Regions from separate parts of the Arthrobacter sp. UYCu511 genome, predicted to be linked through region 2. Evidence: predicted binding sites of a transcription regulator. Region 2 holds the regulator's gene; the other holds the start of a gene.

Region 1 (4,415 bases), on a different contig from region 2:
GATGATGTCCGTGTCCAGGGTGACCTGATCCGGGGCGTTGGGCTTTAAGCACGACGTCGGACCCGTCCAGCAAGGTGGCCTGGTGCACCTGTGCGACCGAGGCTGCGGCCAGCGGCACCGGGTTCACGTAGGAGAAGACCGCCGGCAGTGGCTGGCCCAGACTCTTTTCAATGGCTGGTTCAATGAATTCCCACGGGGCAGGGGAGGCGTCACTTTACAACAGTTCTAGTTCCTTGATGAACGCTTCCGGCAAAAGGTCACGCCGGGTGGAGAGCATCTGACCAAGCTTGACGAACGCGACCCCTGCTTCGTCCAAGGCATGGCGCAGGGCCCGGGCCGTTTTCGCCTCTTGGCCGAACCCGTCGTCCCGGCCGAAGCCGCGCAGCCGTGAACCGAGCCCTTGCTGCACCGCGATGGAGATGACCTCGCCCATACCGCCGGGTGCGCCGCCGTCGTGCCTTCGCATCAGTGAAAAAATGCCCGAGGGATGGCAATGTGCCGGTGGGGAAGGCCGCCTCGATGAACACGAGCACAGCCACACCCACGGCAAAAATCCAGCACACGGCTAGGACCAGCAGAAGCAGCGCCACCAGGGGTGAGGCATCCAGCCCGGTGGTGTTGGTATCGGTGCACGCCCACCACGCGCCGGACCACAGTGGCGGCCAGCCATGACTGCAACGCTAAAAACAGGACCGCGGCAATGCTCAGCAGCACGATCAACAATACATCCAGGGCGGCCATCAGCCACGGCTCCGCCCGCGCCTAGCGCCTAGTGGCGCCGGCAGCCCCTAGCGCCTAGCGGGGGCCGCCCGCCCGCCCGGCAGACCGCGGCAGCAGCGTCACCGCGGCAACTACGGCGAGGCCGATCAGTACTGCCAAGGCGCCGGCCATCGCGGTCCAGCCGAACTGCTGGAAAACCAACCCCGCGCTCCAACCCACCACGCTGGAGCCGGCGTAATAGCTCAGGTTGTACAGCGATGAGGCCTGCGCCCGGCCCATGAGCGCCAAGGCGCCAGTCCACCCCGAGGCGATGCTGTGGGCACCAAAGAACCCGGCCGTGAAGAGGACCAGCCCCACCAGAATGACGGGGATCGGGGCCGCCAACGTCATGGCCAATCCGGCGGCCATGACCCCGGCGGATACCAAGAGCACGGCCCGCCGGCCCCAGCGGGCGGCCACGCCGGCCACCATGCGCGAGGACACCGTCCCGGCCAGGTACGCCAGAAACAGTAGCGCCACGGCCGACGCCGGGAACAAGTACGGAGGCGCTTCGAGCCGGAACCCCAAGTAGTTGTACACGCTGACAAAGGAGCCCATCAGCAGGAATGCCTGGGCGTAGAGCGCCAACAGTGAAGTGCTGCGCAATTGTGGCAGGAGCTTGCCCAGCACGGAGCCAAACCCTTCCCTCGGGGACGGCACAAACCCCCTGGGCTTGGGTGCCAATAGCAGAAACGCCACGGCGGCGGCCGCTGCACAGAGGGAGACGGCGAGCGTGCCTATCCGCCAGCCGGCGAGGTCGGCGACGGGCCCTGCCAGCAGGCGGCCAAAAAGCCCGCCCAGCGTTGTCCCGGCAACGTAGGCCCCGGCGGCGGCAGCAGCGTTGGAGCGGCTGACTTCCTCCGTCAGGTAGGCGATGGCCAGGGCCGGTATGCCGCCCAGGGCTGCGCCTTCCAGCGCTCGCAGGAGGAGCAGGATTTCAAAGTTCGGGGCCGCCGGGACCAGCAGGCCAAACACAGTGGCCAGAATAACGGCAAAGCCCATGGTGCGGATCCGGCCCCAGTGATCGGCGGCGAAGGACCACGGCAGGACGGCCACGGCCAGCCCGATCGTTGCCATGGAAACCGTCAGCGAGGCCTGCGCCGCTGTGACTCCTAGATCCCGTGAAACAAGGGGCAGCAGGCCCTGCAATGAATACAGTTGAGCGAATGTCGCCACCCCGGCACATGCCAGCGCGGCCAGTACCCGGCGGTACCCGGTGCTGCCCCGCCGGTGGCCGTCCCATGGCATGACAGTGCTTGCAACATTCACAACTCCAACCGTAGAACGCGCACCCCGCAGCACCAAACGGCGCTGCCTGAGCAGTGATACGCTTATGTTTCGAATCTTTGTTCTAGGCGGTGGTGTTGTGTTTGGTATGGACGTGCCCGCACCCAGACATCAGAGCGCCGAACCCACAGGCTTCGCCTCGCCCGCCCGCGACTACTTCGACGGCGGGATCGACCTCAACCGCCACCTGATTCGTGACCGCACCAGCACATTCCTCATGCGTGTGGCTGGCGATTCCATGGCCGGTGCCGGCATTGCCAGCGGCGATGAGATTATCGTGGACCGGGCGCTCACCCCGCGTGACGGCTCCGTGGTGGTGGTGGTTGTGGAGGGTGAATTGCTCATCCGCCGCCTTTCCATGCACGACGGCGTGACCTCCTTGCTCACCGCGCCCGCCACTGCTCCGTCCCCGGCTGCTGCGGAGGTGCTTTTCCTGACTGGCGAGGCTGCCGTGTGGGGCGTTGTCACCCGGTGCCTGCACCACGTCTAGGCGCAGCTAGGGCGGCAGGCCTGGGTTGGCAATCGGAGAAGGGAAGGGCTACAGGCATGAGATGGAGTAACTGCGTTCGATGCCTGCCGTTGCCTGGGCTCATTCGCTGGGCCCATAAGATGGCTTGATGGGGAGAACTCTGGGGCGAGAGCAAAAAGTCGGGAAACTGGGGAAACCCGGGAAACCACTGTACGTGGAAGCGCATATCCGGGCCTCCATGGAGCGTGTGTGGGAGCTGAGTCAGAACCCGGAGAAACATCCGCGCTGGGACCTGCGGTTCTCCCGCATCATTCCCCTAGACCAGGACGAGCAGGGACAGGTCCGGTTCCGCTACGAATTCCTGCTGCCCTTCCATGCGATCAGAGGTACGGGGACTTCCCTCGGCCACCGGCACCGTGCGGATGGCCAAGCCACCTCGGTGCTGAAGTTTGACACCGCCGACTCGCTTTCACCCATCGGCCCGGGTTCAGGCTACTGGCGCTACATCCCCACCAGCTGCGGGCTCCGCTTCGTCACCGGCTACAACTACAGGCCCGGGATGGGCCTCGTCGGGAAAGCCGTGGATGTGCGTCTCATCCGTCCGGCGCTCGGCTGGGCTACGGCCATCAGCTTTGACCGCCTCCGGCTGTGGGCCGAGACGGATCTGGATCCGCGCACTGCCCGCAACCGCTGGTTCCTTGACGCGGGTGTCCGTGCAGGCGGGGTACTTGCCGGCGCCGGCTTGTTGGTCCGGGCAGTGCAGAAGCAAGAAGCGGGCTTGGGAGCGCTGGGTGCCGGGGCTGCCGTTGCCGCTCTTCTGTTTCCAAGGCATTGGTCCGTCCCGCGGGCTGGGCGTTGCCTGCGCCGCGCACCTGATGAACAGGCAGCACGTGCCCTTGCTGCTCTCGCAGACTTACAAGAACCCGAACAATCAAACACCAGGACCGGCCGGCAGGGATAGGAAAGCTCGTGGCATCAATTTTTGAAACTGCCTTGGGCGAAGACTTTCAACGGCTGCACCCCATGATGCAAAAGCGCTTCGGTGTGGGTGTTGAAGCCGGCTATGGCTGCGTGGGGACGGGAGTCTTCACGCAGGTGCGGCGCGGTGCCTGGTGGACGGTACCATTTCTGCGTTTGGGTGCCTTCCGCAACATCTTGTTCCCTGACCACGGAAATAACATCCCGTTCACGGTGGAGAACTATCCTTACGTTGATGGTTTTGGCCGTCCCACCGTGACCTTTGTCCGGACCTTGGACATGCCCAGCGCCAGGGCAGAGAAGGCGAAGAAGCGCCGCTTTGACGCCACCATGGTGTACAGCAAAGCGCGTGGAACCATTGTGGACTATCTCGGCACTCACCAGCATCTAGCCACGGATCTTGTCCTAAAAGTTCTTGATGATGGCTCCCTGCACCTGCAAACCACTGGCCAGCGTTTTTATGAGGGACCCGTGGCCTTCAACTTTCCGCGGATTGGCACCGGCACGGCGGACCTCTACGAAGGTTATGACGAGGCACGTGGGGTGTTCACCGTCCAGATGCAGGTACGCAACCCCTACTTTGGTTTCCTCTTCGGATATAAGGGCGAGTTCAGCTGCGAATTCCCGGCCATGGTGGGAAAAGCGGTGCCTAGCCATCTCAAACCGGTACGGGAAGAAGTCCGCGAGTAACTCATGTCCCCTTGCGGGCCGGTCCTGTCATCAGATTCTTCTTGGCTCCCAGATGGGTATATCAGCCCAACGGGCTAAGCTAACGGGATGTCTACCGTTGGCGCTCCTGACCCCATGCAGATCCATCCAATCGCGGGGCAGGACCGAGTGGTTTTCCTCAAACCGCTGATTCAGAACCCACTGATTGAGGTTGGGGAGTACAGCTACTATGACGATCCTCCGCATTCCGCTG
Region 2 (4,415 bases):
TAGGGTTGTTGGGCGAACACAGGAAGACGATGTTGGGGCCGTTGCGGCGCACCTGCTCCGCCGCAGATTCCGCGGTGAGGGTGAAGTCATCCTCACGGACACCTGCCACGTAGCCAGTCCCTGTGCCACTGGCGAGCAGCGGGTACATGGAATAGGTGGGAGGGAAACCCATGGCCGTTCGGCCGGGGCCACCGAAGGCTTGCAACAGTTGTTGAAGAACTTCATTGGAACCGTTGGCCGCCCAGAGATTCTCCTCCGTCAGACCATGACCCAGATATGCCGCCAATTCCTGACGAAGCACCGTGAATTCCCTATCCGGGTAGCGGTTGAGGCCGTCAAGCTCCTGCGCAACGGCTGCCAAGATGGCCTCTTTTGCATCCGTGGGAACGCCATGGGTGTTTTCATTGACGTTCAGCAGAACGGGAACATTTAGCTGAGGAGCCCCGTAAGGGCGCAGGCCTCGCAGATCGTCACGAAGCGGCAATTGACGGAGGCGTTCAAACTGGTCCATTCCCCCAGCATATTTGGTGGCCGTGAGAAAGTTCGAAACGGCGACACAATGCGGACACCTGCCAAGACCTTACCCGGCTGTGGAGGAGCGCTCTTGGCCTGCGGACCTATTGGTACGGAGGGCTATTTGGGAATGGGGACGTAGAGTCGCTGCCCGGCGTGAAGTATCCCGCTTCCTAAGTCGTTGAGAGCAACGATCTCCCTGACCACATGGCGTGCATCACGGCCCGGATCTGCGGCGGCCGCAATACTCCAGAGGCTGTCACCTTGTAAGACGGTTACCGCAACGGCATAATCTGCAAGGTTCACCGGCTGCGACTCCGTTGCAGCATTCGCCGGTCCCGCCAGGAAGCCCGCCATGATGGCCAGCGCCAAAAACAGTAGTAGGGCGGCGGTGACAATGGCTGGAATCCCTAAGAACACCAGACGCCCGCGCCTGGTCAGCGCTAGCCTTCCTGCAGCATCGGAGGCACCCCTGGAATGGGAAGCGGTGATGGCACCGGTGCGCCCCGCTCCAACTGTCTGGTCAATGCGGGCCGCACGGGCGCTAACCCCTGCTGTGGAAACGCCAAAGGATGCGTGGGAGATAAGCGCTGCATTCATGACTTGTGGTCCTTTCACCGTGAATCCGGATCCCGTGGCCAAGCACACCCATCGGATCGAAATTCCACACTCAACATCTTCGATAGAACGTATGTTCTAATTTGCTTCTAGTACAGTTTTAGCATCTATAGACGACACTTGCCAAGAGTAAATAGAACAAATGTTTGAAATTCGCCTCTTGGTGGCTTAAACTCGGAAGAACAAGGATTGGCCGCATGATGCAGTCCACCAGCAGGCACTGACATTGTTCAGGGCAGCCACGAAAGGACCGACGGAACCATGACGCTTCCAGACCCGCCGCACCGCATTCCTCAAGCCCCCAGCCGGGCCGGCATGAAGGGCCTCACCGTGCGGCAGAAGAAGATCCTTGAGTGCATACAGCGGTGTATTGCAGACAAAGGGTACCCGCCGTCGATGCGTGAGATTGGTGATTCCGTTGGCCTGGCTAGCTTGTCCAGCGTTACGCACCAACTGACTCAGCTCGAACGCCACGGCTATTTGCGCCGCGATCCCAAGCGTCCCCGCGCCATGGAAGTTCTGATTCCGCTGGTGCTGGACAGCGGCACGGTTGAGATTGAAGGGGTAAGCTCCCCGTCGGCGTTGCGCAGTTCGAATGGATTGAACTTTGCTGAGCTGAGCTCCTCCTCCGACACCGCGTTCGTACCCCTTGTGGGACGTATTGCGGCAGGCGGGCCCATCCTGGCCGATCAGGCGGTGGATGACATCATGCCTCTGCCGCGGCAGATTGTGGGCAGCGGCGAACTCTTCATGCTCAAGGTCCAGGGTGATTCCATGATCGACGCCGCAATTTGCGACGGCGATTGGGTCGTGGTTCGGCAGCAGCCCACGGCCAACAATGGAGACATCGTGGCAGCCTTGCTGGAGGACGAAGCCACTGTGAAAACGTTTAGGCAACGCGACGGCCATACTTGGCTTCTTCCGCAAAACACCCGCTATGAACCCATTCTTGGCGATCATGCCACCATCATGGGCAAGGTTGTCTCGGTACTTCGCAGCCTGTAACAGCAGCTGCCTACACAAAAGCGCCCCGTCTAGCGGGGCGCTTTTGTGTTGGCAGCACTACTTTCCGGAAAGCCGTTTCAGCGCACCAAGCGCCACGGTACGGTCTTTCGTAGACCAGAATGGCGGCAGGGCGGCTCGCAGGAAGCCTCCGTAACCGGCATTGGCCAGCCGCGAGTCAAGAACAGCAACCACACCCCGGTCATCGCTAGAGCGGATCAGGCGCCCCACCCCCTGCGCCAACCTCACTGCGGCATGGGTGGCTGAAATGGCAATGAATCCATCCCCACCACTTTGCGCCACGGCACGCGCCCGGGCGGTCACCAACGGATCATCAGGGCGGGGGAAGGGAATCCTGTCAATCACAACGAGCCGGCACGAGGTGCCCTGAACATCAACCCCTTGCCAAAGGGACATGGTGCCAAAGAGGCAGGTGTCGGGTTCATCCGCGAATTCCTTGATGAGCCCCGACATGGAGGAATCCCCCTGACACAGGATCTTCACCTTCAACTTCTTGCGGAGCTTCTCAGCTGCATCTTCCGCCGCACGCCGTGAGGAGAATAATGCCAAGGTTCCCCCACCGGCGGCAGAAATCAGTGCTTCCAATTCATCCAGCTGCGCCTCCGACATGCCAAAGCCCGGCTTTTTCAGATGAGCGGCAACATAGAGCATGCCCTGCTTGGGGTAGTCAAAGGGAGATCCAACATCGGCCCCCGTCCACGCGGGTGCGCTAGGACCCAACAATCCCAGTCCGCCAGCGGTGGCTTGAAAAGACTCTCCAATGGCAAGGGTAGCTGAGGTGAGCACTACCGTCCGGTCAGCGAAGAGTCCTTCCCGCAATTTCATGGCCACGCTCAACGGCGCAATATTGAGCACCGCAGGCTCACTTTCATCGGCCTTTTGGTAGCCCTTCCCGGGGGTGAAAGAACCTGGGCGGGATGCCCACACCACTTCCCTTGCATTGGTGGCATCCAGCAAACGCTCACACAGATCAAAGATCAGATTGAGCCGTGAACGAGCAATGGAACGGCCACTGTCAACCGCCGCATTGCCCTCAGGTTTGGAGTCGGAGAGGGCTGCCCGGACGCTGTCGCGTAACTGTTCCACCGCCTGGGACTGCTGTTCATTGAGGCCGTTGGGAAAGAGCCCTTCAGGGGTCCCCGCCAAAGCTAGGTCCAGAGCGGCCGCGCTGGCATGCAAGGCATCCACGGAAACCGCCGTGTGCTTTCGCGTGCTTGATGCCGCTGCGGAAACCATCTGGACAGATAGTTGCCCTGTAACAGCCCCCGTCACCCGATCTTGGAGCTCATGGGCCTCGTCCACCACCACAACGTCATAGTCAGGAAGCACTGCTATACCTTCGAAGGCGCTAATGGCCAGCATGGCGTGGTTGGTGACAACAATGTCTGCCTGGGCGCCGCGGGCACGGGCCAGCTCAGAGAAACATTCGGTGGCAAGGGGGCACTTTTGCGCGCCGAGGCATTCCATGGAGGTAACAGAGACTTGCCGCCATGCTTTGTCCGTCACGCCAGGGACAAGCTCATCCCGATCCCCTGTGTCAGTCTCCTGCGCCCAGTCACGCAGCCTGACCACTTCCTTACCCAGCTGTGAGGTGGGCCCGGAAGTAGCACCGGGCAGGTGCGCCACACTGGTGTCCTCCCCCAGGCTGAACAGGGCGCCTTCCCCCGTATCTTCTGTGGGGAAGCCTCCAGCCAGCTTTTGCTTGCATACATAATTGCTGCGGCCTTTTACGAGAGCCACGTCAATGGGGCGCGGCAATACTGGCGCCAAAGCAGCGAGCAGCCGGGGCACGTCACGGCCCACAATCTGTGCTTGAAGGGCCAGAGTGGCTGTTGCAATGACGGCTGGCTTCTCGCTGGTGAGCGCATTGACTATCAGCGGAATCAGGTAGGCCAGGGACTTTCCGGTGCCTGTGCCCGCCTGAACCAAAAGGTGGTCCCCGCTCTCTAAGGCAGCAACTACCCGGCGGACCATTTCATGCTGCCCATCACGGCGTTGTCCACCCATGGCAGCAACGGCACGATCCAGTAATTCCAGAGCCTGCTGCGAAAGTTCACTTTCAGGCATGCTGGACAAACGGCTCAACCTCAGCTGCCAAGTCTTCCCTGACACGGGCGTGGGCCAAAGTGCCATGCTCTCCGTGTTCCAAGCTGATGATCTCTGCATCGCTGCGATGGAGCTTATTGAGTACATCACCACGGTCATAGGGGATCAACAAGGTTACTAAGACGCTGGGGTGCGGAATACCTTCTTCGATGGCT

The links. Region 2 encodes LexA, which represses DNA repair genes until DNA is damaged. Its sites were predicted from a motif close to TCGAACANNTGTTCGA; they were not measured.
Region 1: the regulator LexA is predicted to act here: its motif matches at 2,098-2,113, upstream of ABIB48_RS15750 (LexA family protein).

What each region holds. Positions count from the first base shown of each region.
Region 1 covers NZ_JBEPPB010000013.1:81,655-86,069, forward strand. The annotation lists partial or broken gene ABIB48_RS15735 (AarF/ABC1/UbiB kinase family protein) at 1-184, opposite strand, end outside; gene ABIB48_RS15740 (hypothetical protein) at 215-466, opposite strand; gene ABIB48_RS15745 (MFS transporter) at 796-2,007, opposite strand; gene ABIB48_RS15750 (LexA family protein) at 2,135-2,536, shown strand; gene ABIB48_RS15755 (SRPBCC family protein) at 2,730-3,476, shown strand; gene ABIB48_RS15760 (DUF4166 domain-containing protein) at 3,485-4,183, shown strand; gene ABIB48_RS15765 (CatB-related O-acetyltransferase) at 4,271-4,415, shown strand, end outside.
Region 2 covers NZ_JBEPPB010000003.1:65,964-70,378, forward strand. The annotation lists gene ABIB48_RS05960 (histidinol-phosphate transaminase) at 1-511, opposite strand, end outside; gene ABIB48_RS05965 (LysM peptidoglycan-binding domain-containing protein) at 634-1,113, opposite strand; gene lexA (transcriptional repressor LexA) at 1,393-2,136, shown strand; gene ABIB48_RS05975 (ATP-dependent DNA helicase) at 2,194-4,221, opposite strand; gene hflX (GTPase HflX) at 4,214-4,415, opposite strand, start outside.